One region of the Alteromonas sp. AWJ4_197 genome, then DNA from elsewhere that is predicted to be linked to it. Evidence: predicted binding sites of a transcription regulator. Region 1 holds the regulator's gene; each other region holds the start of a gene.
What was found. The regulator LexA, encoded in region 1, represses DNA repair genes until DNA is damaged. The targets are predictions, from matches to a motif close to TACTGTATNNNNATACAGTA.

Region 1 (3,191 bases):
TCGTCTGTATCAATAAGAGGACGAGGCAATTGATTACATCAATCAACACCCTCGCCCTTTAGCCGCCTATTACTTCAATGAGGACAGCACAGCAAGTATTTGCACAACAAACGACTTCCGGAGCGCTGGTCATCAACGACGTCATGACCCATGTATCTATTGATGAGCTGCCTTTTGGTGGTGTGGGCGCGTCAGGTATGGGGGCTTACCATGGTATTCATGGCTTCCGCCAGTTCTCTCATGCCAGGGCGGTGGTAGTACAAAGCGAAGCGGGTGTATCAAATCTTCGATTGCGAGCACCGTATGCAGACAAACAAGCAGCCGTAGACGCTTTTTTTTAATCATTGATTCATCCATATTGTTAAAAGATAGAGAGGTTTATATGAAAATCTTAATGGTACTTACATCGCATAATGAGCTGGGTAACACCGGTGAAAAAACAGGCTTTTGGTTGGAGGAGTTTGCAGCGCCTTACTACACCTTTACAGATGCTGGTGCTGAGCTGGTGTTGGCTTCACCTCTGGGGGGACAACCACCTCTGGATCCGAAAAGTGATTTGCCTGATTTTCAAACCCCTGCGACTGAGCGATTTAAGCAAGACCAACAGGCGCAGCAAGTACTGGCGAACACTGTCAAACTTGAAAACGTGTCACACACAGATTTTGATGCGGTGTTTTATCCGGGCGGCCATGGCCCCCTGTGGGATCTTGCTGAGTCAGAACAGTCTGTTTCACTGATCGAAGCGTTTGAGCGGGCAGGCAAGCCAATCAGTTTTGTGTGTCATGCCCCTGGGGTCCTGCGTCATGTAAAAACTGATAACGGCGAGCCGCTTATCAAAGGTCGTAAAGTTACTGGCTTTACTAACGGAGAAGAAGCGGGGGTGGAGTTGACTGATGTGGTGCCATTCTTGATAGAAGATGAATTCATTCGTCTTGGCGGTTACTATGAAAAAGGTGCGGACTGGGAGCCTCACGTAGTTGAAGATGGCCGATTGATTACAGGCCAAAATCCAGCCAGCTCCGAAGCTGTCGCGCAAGCCTTGATTAAACAACTTGCATAATTTCCCTCAAATTTAGCCGGTGGCGTTCTGATTAGGAGGCCCCTGGCTAAAATTTCTTGATAAGAAGATACCTTTTTATTCCCAAGGAGAACTAAAACAGCGTATTACAATGTACAACTAATGCATATCGTTGCAATGAAAACCAGGCGCTGTTAACTGCGCCCCCTGAATAAGCGTAATAATTTCGCCGGCAGCCCTTGTCAAACCAGCGCAACTGTATATACTCACAGGAACTGTATAGAAAAACAGGGCTGTTTATGCGTCCACTTACTCCAAGACAAACGGAAGTTCTCGAACTGATCAAAACCACCATGCTGGAAACCGGCATGCCGCCCACCCGTGCGGAAATTGCGAAGCAATTAGGGTTTAAATCAGCTAATGCAGCAGAAGAGCATTTAAAGGCGCTGGCCCGTAAAGGTGTAATCGAAATTCTGGCGGGTACCTCACGGGGTATAAAGCTGAATATTCCGCTGGAAGCAGAAAACGATGAAGACGCAGGCTTACCGTTAATCGGCCGTGTTGCGGCAGGTGAACCTATTCTGGCGCAGGAACATGTGGAAATGCATTACAAGGTCGACCCTGATCTGTTCCACCCCCGTGCGGATTTCCTGTTACGTGTAAACGGTATGAGTATGAAAGATATCGGTATTCTGGATGGTGATCTACTTGCCGTTCACCGAACTACTGACGTGCACAATGGGCAGGTAGTTGTTGCCAGGGTTGATGAGGATGTCACGGTAAAACGTCTGGAAAAACGCGGCCGCGAAGTTTGGCTGCATGCAGAAAATGAAGAATTCGATACCATAAAGGTGGATCTTGCTGCTGAACCATTCAACATTGAAGGTCTGGCTGTAGGTGTAATCCGCAATGCTGACTGGATGTAAGTCCTTTCGCTAAGCGCGGTGCAATAACTATTGTGTGCGCTGGCCACAGCGCTAAAAATTGGAAGGGCGATGATATAAACCATCATCGCCCTTTTTCTTTACTATTGGCTGGTATGTGCAAAGTGCAGTGTCTTGAGCGCCAGCAGAAAAACATCAGCATTGTCTTCACCACTGACATTTTTTACTACAGTAACCGCTGTTTTATGTTCACGGCAAAGAATGGTCATTGTAATGCCGCCCATACTGCCACCTGAGTGCATCACTGCATCAGGAATATCGTCCATCAAAGCCAGCGCGCTCACGTTATCTTTATACGCTTTACGTTTTTTGTAATCGCCAAAACCGGTTTTCCAGCCTATGCCGAAGCCCACGGTTTCACCATTGTTAAGCCTGGCAGGAGTAAACATGGCGCGGGTAGTCTCTGGTTTCAGGTAATCGCTTGCCACATGGGCTACAGCAAACCGGACAATATCTGACGGCGTAGAAATAAAACCGCCGCCGGCCCATTTATAGCTGTGATCCGTTTGTGGCGCATTAATCAGCTCACCTTCGTGTACGGTGTAAGGTCTCGCCCGGTGATCGATGATGGTGTACTGGTCGTCAAATACCGTGTTGTCCAGTTTCAGCGGCGCGAACACTTCTTCGTTTATGATGGCGCGGAAATCCCGGGACGCGTCAGCCCCTTCCATTGCGGCACTGACCAGTGTCCAGGCAAACGTTGAATAACGGTGATCTGTGCCGGGTGCAAACAGCAGTGGATCATCTTTAAACATCGCCAGTGCACTGTCGATATCCGGATAACTTTCATTCAGAAGGAATTCATTGGCACCTTCTTTGTAGTGCCTGATGCCTGCTGTATGTGAGGTAAGCTGGCGCAGAGTAATGACCGGTTTATCAGCAGGCCATGCGCTGACGTATTCAGTTACCGGTTTATCCAGATCAATGTTGCCCGCTTCCGCAAGACGCATTAATCCGGCCGTAGCGATGAGTTTAGAGACACTGCCGATACGCACCTTGTGATCTGTCGTCATCGGTACATGGTTTTCCACGTCGGCAAAACCGTAGCCTTTAGCCATCAGCATGCCCTTATCGTTGCCCAGTGCCATGGTTATACCCGGCACTGTGTCATGACTTACCGCTTCTTCAAACAGAGCGTTAATAGCGCCGGAAGGAAGAGCTTTGGCAAAAACAGAGGGTGTTAAAAATAACAGAAAAGAGGAGAAAACAGCGCGGCGCAACATAGAAGC
Region 2 (3,191 bases), on a different contig from region 1:
ACACATTCAATTCATTTCACGGACAGAGTTCTGAAATAAAAGTAGTGGATAGCACTCTCATCCAAGACGACGAACAAATGACCCCCGATGAGGTCTTGAGACGCGCTTATGAAAAAATTAACGATTCACTATCAACAGATCTTCTCACTAGAGTACGAGCTGTTTCTCCCATCTTCTTTGAAACGCTGCTTGTCGACTTGCTTGTCGAAATGGGATATGGAGGAAACGAAGAAGGTGCCGCTCATGCACTAGGAAGAACAGGGGACAATGGAGTTGATGGCGTTATCAATCAAGACCCTCTCGGCGTTGACCAAATTTATATTCAGGCGAAAAGATACGCTGAAGGAAATAACGTTGGAGCGGGTGATATTCGAGATTTCTTTGGAGCACTCAACCTAAAAAAGGCAAACAAAGGGCTATTTATAACTACTTCCGATTTCACTCAGTCGGCCGTGCAAACCGCAAGAGACCTTGGAAGCCGTATCGTTTTAATTAATGGACAACAGCTCTCGAAACTCATGCTGAGATTCAATGTGGGGTGCAGAGATGTGGAAACATTACATCTGAAGCGAGTCGATGAGGACTTTTTTGATAATTAGTGTATAAGCAAATAGGAAATGAAACAGGTTTTCGAGTACGTGAGTATGCTCCCAAGTCACGTAAAATATAGAACATTTTTCAGTCGTGACTAGCGTTACTATGAATTGCTGGTAATGAATTATGAATGGCAATCAACAATGAAGATCGTTACATGGAACTGCAATGGTGCTTTAAGGAGAAAGACCAACGAGGTCGACGCTCTTAATGCAGATATAGTGATCGTACAAGAATGCGAAGATCCGGCACAATCAACGAAACAATATCGTGAATGGGCTGGTGAATACCTTTGGGTCGGAACCTATAAGAGTAAGGGTATTGGTATATTTCCAAAAAATGGAAACTTGATTAAAGCATTGAACTGGAATGGACAGTTTAAGATTGAGGGTTTACAGACTAAAAGCTCTTCTCTTACTTGGTCAACATCAGACTTGAACTTATTTCTGCCTTTTATCATCAATGATGAAATGACAGTCCTAGCCGTTTGGACAAAAGGCAATGATTCCCAGATATTTGGTTATATGGGGCAATTCTGGAAGTATCTTCAAATTCACAGGAATGATTTAGAGAATGAGAAAACGATTATTATCGGAGATTTTAATAGTAATGCGGTCTGGGATAAGGGAGATCGTTGGTGGAGTCATAGCGACGTCATAGCTGAGTTAAAAGAAATGGGGATTTCGAGTCTATATCACGAACAATTTAAAGAGGAGCAAGGTAAAGAGAGCTCACCAACATTCTACTTACATCGAAGAGAAGAAAAACCATACCACATCGATTATGCATTTGTTTCTAAAGATATTATTCACAAGTCAAAATTATTTCTTGGCAAGCGCACCGACTGGATTAGAGTCAGCGATCATATGCCTCTTAGTATAGAGGTCGCGGAAAGTCTAAAATCTTCAACCTGAAGGTCTGTTAATTGTCTTTTGCGGACGAAAATCGTATTCGCATCTGATGTCCGCTTTTCGCTCTAAGCGAACATCGACAAAATCAGATACTTCTGTAAAAGGCATCACTTAAAACCTTCTCCAAACCAAACTACCTGCCAAGAACTCCTCAAACACGGCCGTAGATAACAACATTTTCATCCCGCCTTAAAAACTTCACTTTACACAGCCCAAATACTGTATATATTTACACATACTGTATAAACATACTGCGGTGAACACATGCTGGTTAATCTGTCGATCAAAAATTTCGCTGTTGTTAAGCAATTGTCTGTCAATCTTGAGTCGGGTATGACGGCCATCACCGGTGAAACCGGTGCGGGTAAGTCTATTGCCATTGATGCACTCAGCCTTTGTCTGGGTGAGCGGGCCGATGCCGGCGCGGTGCGTAAAGACGCGCCTAAAGCTGAAATCGTTGCCCATTTTAATCTGAAAGGCCATAAAGCTGCACTGGCCTGGCTGGATGAGCAGGAATTGCTGGATGAAGATAACGACAGCTGTTTTGTACGCCGTGTCATTTCCCGCGAAGGCAGATCGAAAGCGTTCATTAACGGCACACCGGTATCGCTGCAACAGCTGAAACAATTCGGCCAGTACCTCATTGCTATCCATGGCCAGAACACGCACCTTCAGCTCTTGAAAGACGATTACCAGCGAAAGCTGGTGGATCAGTATGCCGCGCATCCTGCCTTGCTGAGCGCCGTGTCAGATAACTACCGCTTGTGGAAGCAGAAACAGTCGGAACTGAAAAATCTGGAAACACAGGCACAACAGCGTGCTGACCGTCAGCAACTGCTGGCCTACCAGGTACAGGAACTGGATGAGTTTGCTATTGAAGACGGCGAATTTACCGAACTGGAAATTGAGCACCGCAGGTTGAGTAACGGCCAGACATTGCTGGAACAGGCGCAAACGAGTTTTTATAACCTGTATGAGAATGATGAGGGTAATGCGTTATCCATTATCCAAAATGGTCTTGACCGTCTGTCTGAGCTGGAAGAACACGACAGTGCCCTGACGCCGATTATTGCCTTGCTGAACGATGCCTCTATTCAGGTAGAAGAAGCGGCCAGAGAATTACGCAGCTATTGCGATGATCTTGAAATAGATCCTCTGCGGCTGCAACAGGTGGAATCCCGTTACAGCAAAGCCATGGAACTGGCACGTAAGCATACTGTGATGCCTGAAGAACTGTTCGGGCATCATCAGGCACTGGCGGCAGAATTTGCCGGTCTGGAGCAGGATGAGAATCGTCTGGAAGATTTACAGCATGAGGTCGTTGAAGCAAAAGATGCTTACCGTCAGGCCTGTGAGGCACTTTCGGCATCAAGGCAGGTTGCTTCGGTTAAGCTGGCAGAAGCGATTCAGGGGCAAATCCGTCAGATGAATATGCCTCATGCGGTTATCGATATTGCTGTCGATTATCAGGAAGACAAAACGCCTGTAGCGTCAGGTCTGGATGATGTGACTTTCCTGGTGTCCACAAACCCCGGCCAACCGGCAGATAAACTGGAAAAAGTGGTGTCGGGCGGTGAGCTGTCGCGTATCGGGCTTGCCATTCAGGTACTGACCAGTGACAAACACGCAACACCGACCATGATTTTTGATGAGGTCGATACAGGGATCAGCGGCCCGACCGCCGCC
Region 3 (3,191 bases), on a different contig from region 1:
CAGAAATGCACTCAGCGGCGTCATTTCATCGGCTTCTTCCGGCACGATAAACTGCTTACAGGCTGTGACCAGTTCCTCAAGGTTTTCCAGGCGTGCCTGTGCTTTTTCACCTTTTTCAGCCTGATACATGGCATATAAGCCGGAATGTTTGATAGCTTTGTCGGCCTGTTCTTCCAGTGGTAAATCTGCCATTGCCTGTTCAAGATCGGTTATCAGTACAATAAAACTCTGCAAGGCGTTAGCTGCACGTCCTTTCAGGGAACCGTCGGTAAGTAACAAATTACTGGCCTGCCACAACGAGCAGTTGTGCGTTCTGGCCGTCTCACGGATAGCTGACAGCGTTTTCTCACCCATGCCGCGGCTGGGTGTATTAACTACCCGCTCATAGGCAGCGTCATCATGAGGGTGATTAACCATGCGCAGATAACCCAGCGCGTCTTTAATTTCCTGGCGTTCGAAGAATCGCAGACCACCGTAAATCCGGTAAGCCAGTCCTTCATGCAACAGCGCTTCTTCCAGTACACGGGACTGAGCATTATTGCGGTATAGAATGGCACTTTCACTGAGGGCATTACCCTGCTGCAGCCAGCTCTTAATTTGCGACACAATAAAGCGGGCTTCATCCAGTTCGTTGAAACCGGCATATACAGATACCAGTTCACCGTCAGCACCGTCAGTCCAGAGCTCTTTGCCGAGCCGGCCGGTGTTGTTGTCGATCACCGCGTTTGCGGCTTTCAGAATTGTGCTGGTGGAGCGGTAATTCTGTTCAAGACGGATGGTTTCCGGCTTCGGGAAGTCCTTCAGAAACCTATGTATATTATCGACATTTGCACCCCGCCAGCCATAAATTGACTGATCGTCGTCGCCCACGATCATGATGGTGTTTTCGCCGGTGCTGCACAGCATGCGAAGCCAGGCATACTGAATGTTATTGGTGTCCTGGAATTCGTCGACCAGTACCGCACGGAAACGTTTTTGATAGTGAGCCAGAATCTCCGGATTACGGGCCCACAACTCATGCGCCCGCAAAAGCAGTTCGGCAAAATCAACCAGTCCGGAGCGGTCACAGGACTCCTGGTAGGCCGCATAAATATCGCGCATCTTCTGCTGGGTATGATCGTTATGGGTATCGATGTGCTGGGGTCTTAAGCCTTCATCTTTATTGCCATTGATGTACCACTGTACCTGTCTTGGCGGCCAGTGTTTCTCATCCAGATTCAGCGCTTTCAGAATACGGCGGATCAGCCGGTACTGGTCGTCAGAATCCAGAATTTGGAAATTTTCCGGCAAGCCGGCTTCGGCGTGATGTGCTCTGAGTAGACGATGCGCCAGGCCGTGGAAGGTACCCATCCACATGGTGTGCATGCTGCGCTTCATCAGATGTTCAATCCGGCCGCGCATTTCCTTGGCTGCTTTATTCGTGAAGGTTACCGCCAGAATTGAAAATGGCGCGATGTTCTCTACTTCCATCAGCCAGGCGATGCGGTGAACCAGTACCCGTGTTTTGCCACTACCGGCGCCTGCAAGCACCAGCATGTTCGACTGAGGGGCAGCAACGGCTTCGCGTTGTTTGTCATTTAGGTCGTCGAGAAGTAAAGATACATCCATCGGGCAGATCACCAGCGTAATTAATTTCAGACCGGCAGATTATGCCAGAGCAGGCTGTGAATTTATACAGTAAGGCAAAGGGAATCATTATTCTACCGTGCCATGTGACTGATGTTAAAAAGAAGTCTCAAAATTAGACTAAAGGCTAAGTGTGTGGAAAATATACACTTTGTTAGAGTTTACCTGTACAGTGCTATTCACACAGGAAATAGTATTCAAGGTGTCGGGTGCGTAGCGTAAATAAAATGGCTATGCGCGGAGGGTAGGAAACCTTGCCCTTTTTGCGCCTTAAATGACGGGATAGTCATGGATTACAACGTAGATAACGAAACCATTGATTTCGATAAACTGATTATCGAAATTTATGACGCAGCACTCACCCGTAAATGGGGCAGGGTGCTGGCGCAGTGCAATAAAGTGTTTCTGGCCAACAAAACATTTCTCGTACTTCGCGATGTGATCAACGACAGAGAAGTTGCCTGGCGTATGAAGACCGCCGGTGAGGGTTGCCCGTCTTTTCCACCTGAAGTGGATTTATCTTCACTTTCCGCCCTGAAACCTTTTTTCTTCCGGCTCCATGAGGGGGATATCTTTGATACCTGTTCACCAGCATTTCGAAGTTCAGAACATTTTACCTCTATTGCAGGGAAAGTACTGACCCCGCTGGATGCAGAAAAAACACTGGCAGCACTGGTGTTGCGGGACGAACGCTACGAAGCATATCTAGGTGTATGCCGTCCGGAGCAGGATGACGATTTTTCAAAATACGAAGAAGTTGCTTTCAAACGTTTAGTGCCGCACTTTGTCCGCGCAGCCCGTTTCTTCCGTGATGAAGAAATATTTCGTCAGCAAAGACAACTGGCGCAGGGCGTTTACGAACACATTAAAACGGCATTTGTGGTGTGTGACAGCCAGTTAAGGGTGCAGGCCTGTAACAGTCAGGCAGAGCAATACCTGAATTCAGGTAAAGCCGTTGCGCTTAACAAAAAACGCCTTGTTTTTGCCATGCCACATCAGCACACCCGTTTTTGCGACAAAGTTCAAGCTTGCCTATCAGGCGCTGAGAAGGACGAAGTGGTGCACGTTGTTGATGATAACGTGGACGTGATTGAAATCTTCCATATTCACCGGCTTGCCTCTCAGGCAGAAGAGGAGCGGCGTGAGCCGTTAGCCGTTGTAAATATTGTATCCAGAGGAAAACCGGACTGGCAGAACATTCAGTCTTGCTACGCGCTTAACAAGCGGGAAGTATTGATTGCGCGCATGTTGTATAAGTGCGCTTCCTACCGTGATATTGCAGCGGCTGCGGGACTGACTACCGGTGAGGTGGATATTCAGGTACAACGTCTGATAAAAGCCATGGGCGTTAAAAATGAAGAAAACCTTATTGATAAGCTGGCCATGTTTTCCGGTACCGCACCGAAGTTCGCTTAATCTGTCTGCCTGTTCTTAAATCTGTTGTCGTGGTGCTTGTCGTAAGAGGAGTAACCGCTATCGCCTTGCATGGTGTTTTCGGACACTGGTTTGCACCATCTGCTGTAAAGTACGTATGAAATGCATATCTTCGACTCCGGAGCGTGCGA
Region 4 (3,191 bases), on a different contig from region 1:
CCTTGCCGGACGAAATTGCCCGTGCAGAATACTGTTACGAGCGGCTACGTGAAGGTAAGTCCAGTACGTCAACCGGTGAACTGGCCGTTCACTACATGAAAAATTACCTGCCATTTATCGTGATGGGTCTTATTACCGTGGCGGCTTTATTCGCCACGGCAGGTGTGCTGCCGGCCGGTATCGCTGCCGCAGGTTTTGCGGTGTGCAGTTTCTGGATGGCCTCTAAAATTAAAGGTGACTGGCAGGCGCTTATTGATATTTCTCCTGACAGCTATTCGAATCCGGTGGTATCGCAAACCTATTTTGCAGACTTCGGTAACCGGTCACGTGCCAAACTGGTTTTGGGATGCGAACTTGCGCGCAGCCGCACAGCTCTTGCCCGCATTCAGGATGCCGCCGGGGGGTTGGATACGATTGCCAACACCACCCATCAACAGGCCGAAATCACCAGTACGGCTGTCGTGCAGCAAAACGAGGCAACGCAAAACATTGCTTCAGCCGTTAACGAGATGTCGCAGGCTATTCAAAGTGTATCAGAGCGGGTTGACATGAATGCCGACAGCGCCCGTTCTGCTTCTAAAAATGTGGAAGCCGGTAATCAGAAAGCGGATGAGGCGTTATCTGCCATCATGGCGCTTAAAGAAGCGGTCAGTTCTATTTCGGTCACCGTGCAGGAACTGGCGCAGTCCACGAATGATATTGGTGAAGCTGCCAGTTTAATATCGACCATTGCTGAACAGACAAACCTGCTGGCACTGAACGCCGCCATTGAAGCAGCCCGCGCCGGCGAGCAGGGACGAGGCTTCGCTGTAGTTGCTGATGAAGTACGGTCACTGGCATCAAAAACCAGAGAGTCCACAGATAAAATTCATAATATTATCCATGTTCTGGCTGAGCGGTCAGAACGTGCTGTCAGAGTATCCAATGACGGTATGGCATCAGCCGAGCAGGGCACGGCCATTGTTGAAGATACCCGCAAAACACTGGCAGACATTAATCAGGCCGTGAGTGTTATTGCAGATCAAACCTTCGAAATGGCCTCCGCTGTAGAGCAGCAAAGTTCTGTGGCAGAACACATCAATCAGCAAGTCGTAGAAATTGCCGATGGTGCCAAAGATACCCAGCGGGCATCAGAATCATCATTAGATGCCAGCCAGCGTCTGCGTAAAACCGTTAACGAAGTACACTCGGTTATCACCCGCTTTACCAATAAGCGGAATGTAGTGTAACCCGCTTTTAGTTTTTACTGTTTGCCTGTAGCTTTACCACTTCTGCTGATTCGGCGTCGAGGACGTCATCAGCAGAAGCGCCTTTGAGCAATTTGCCTACGGCATCTTTATTCTTTGCCAGCATGACAGACAGATTCTCAATCACGTCGTCTTCCAGCTTGATACCTTTCGCACCGATGTAAGCAGCCAGATTATCTGCCGCATCCAGCATTTTGTCATACTGATCAGCTTCCTTCTTGTCTGTAGTGACCAACTTTTCTACCCCTTTATGCGAAACAACATATTGCACTGTAATAGCCATGATGGTTCTCCGATGTCGAACGTAAAATGAAATTTAATTTTAACCTGATTCATAATTACTGTATAAATAAACAGTATCTGAGGCAACTGTTTTTTGTACTATGTTGAGAATTATTCCGGTTATTGCACAGGCTGGTATCACCGGCTTCGAGTCCCCGGCAGCCGAATACCGACAGCTCGGGCTTGATCTCGACGAGCTGCTTATAGACCATCCCACTGCTACATTTATTGGACAGGCACAGGGAGAGTCGATGACCGGCGTGGGCATATTCGATGGCGATTTACTCATTGTCGACCGCGCTGCTGCACCCACTTCGCTGGATGTGGTGGTGGCTAATTTGAATGGTGTGTTTGTGTGTAAGCTATTCGATCGCAAAGCCATGGTTCTGGTATCGCCCGGCAAACACCAGCAACCTTACGTGTTGGGGGAGGGAGATACCTTCGAAGAAGAAGGCATTGTTATCCGTTCTGTCAGAATGCATCGCTATACCAGGCAGTTAAGACAATGTTTGCGTTAGTCGATGCCAACGGCTTTTATGCGTCCGCCGAAAAGGTGTTTGACCCCGCTATCCGTGACAAACCCGTGGTGGTACTGACAAATAACGATGGCTGCATTTGTGCATTGTGCGACAAGGCGAAAGCCCTCGGCGTAAAGAAATTCGGCCCGTACTACAAGGTACAGAAACTGCTGGAACAAAAAGGGGCAGTGATCAGGTCGTCTAATTATGAACTGTATGACTATTTGTCCAACCAGATGATGAATATTGTTGGCGGTTTTGCGCCTCACCAGCATGTGTACTCTATCGACGAGTGCTTTTTGTATTTTGATAACTGGCAACCGCCGGAAGGATGGAACGCCTACGGTGAAACTATCAGGCGTGCTGTCTGGCAGCAGTTACGTCTGCCTGTAGGAGTGGGTTTCGGGCTTACGCCGACGCTGGCGAAGGTAGCCAGCCATGCGGGTAAAAGACTGGGAGATAAATCCGGCATTGCGGTGCTTGCTGAAAAGACACAGATCCAGCGCACCTTACAGGAAATGTCGCCGCAAGATGTGTGGGGGATTGGCCGGCGTATCGCGGAAAAGCTGGAAAACAGTGGTGTGCGCTCTGCGTGGGAGCTTGCCTGCGCAGCGCCTAAAAGTATCCGTAAGCAATTCTCTGTAGAGATTGAACGTACCGTGCGGGAGCTTAACGGCGTTACCTGCATTGAATGGGAAAGTCATCGTCCTAAAAAACAGCAAATCTATGCTACCCGCGCTTTTGGCCACCCAGTTATGGACCATCAGAGTTTACGGCAGGCACTTTGCTGGCATGCTGAGCGGGTAGCTGAAAAGCTCAGGAAGCAAAATTGTACCGTGAAAACCCTTACCCTTTTTGCCCATGCGAACCCCTTTGCCGCCAGCGGACATTATCATAAAGCTGTACAGCACCGTTTTGCCATTGCCACGGCGGATACGCGAATGCTGTCAGAAGCCGCCGGTAATGCAGCTGATTCTTTATATAAAGAAGGCGTGTTGTTTCATAAGTGCGGCGTGGGAGCAATTGAAATTCAGGATGAAGATGTAAAACAGCCGGATTTGTTCGCACAAAGTGAAGGGAATACAAAGCTGATGGCATGCATGGACGCCATTAACAGAAAATACGGCAGCAGTACCATCGGCAT

Region 2: the regulator LexA is predicted to act here: its motif matches at 1,742-1,761, upstream of recN (DNA repair protein RecN).
Region 3: the regulator LexA is predicted to act here: its motif matches at 1,661-1,680, upstream of uvrD (DNA helicase II).
Region 4: the regulator LexA is predicted to act here: its motif matches at 1,587-1,606, upstream of ACXAGC_RS07040 (S24 family peptidase).

The regions. Positions count from the first base shown of each region.
Region 1 is NZ_JBSWWW010000001.1:627,672-630,862, reverse strand. Features, by position in the region: gene ACXAGC_RS02770 (aldehyde dehydrogenase family protein) at 1-16, shown strand, start outside; gene ACXAGC_RS02765 (aldehyde dehydrogenase family protein) at 78-341, shown strand; gene ACXAGC_RS02760 (type 1 glutamine amidotransferase domain-containing protein) at 383-1,060, shown strand; gene lexA (transcriptional repressor LexA) at 1,318-1,944, shown strand; gene ACXAGC_RS02750 (serine hydrolase domain-containing protein) at 2,046-3,185, opposite strand.
Region 2 is NZ_JBSWWW010000007.1:54,534-57,724, reverse strand. Features, by position in the region: gene ACXAGC_RS16210 (restriction endonuclease) at 1-599, shown strand, start outside; gene ACXAGC_RS16205 (endonuclease/exonuclease/phosphatase family protein) at 738-1,508, shown strand; gene recN (DNA repair protein RecN) at 1,770-3,191, shown strand, end outside.
Region 3 is NZ_JBSWWW010000003.1:119,462-122,652, reverse strand. Features, by position in the region: gene uvrD (DNA helicase II) at 1-1,608, opposite strand, end outside; gene ACXAGC_RS07145 (helix-turn-helix transcriptional regulator) at 1,915-3,042, shown strand.
Region 4 is NZ_JBSWWW010000003.1:99,657-102,847, reverse strand. Features, by position in the region: gene ACXAGC_RS07050 (methyl-accepting chemotaxis protein) at 1-1,229, shown strand, start outside; gene ACXAGC_RS07045 (YebG family protein) at 1,237-1,530, opposite strand; gene ACXAGC_RS07040 (S24 family peptidase) at 1,631-2,047, shown strand; gene ACXAGC_RS07035 (Y-family DNA polymerase) at 2,035-3,191, shown strand, end outside.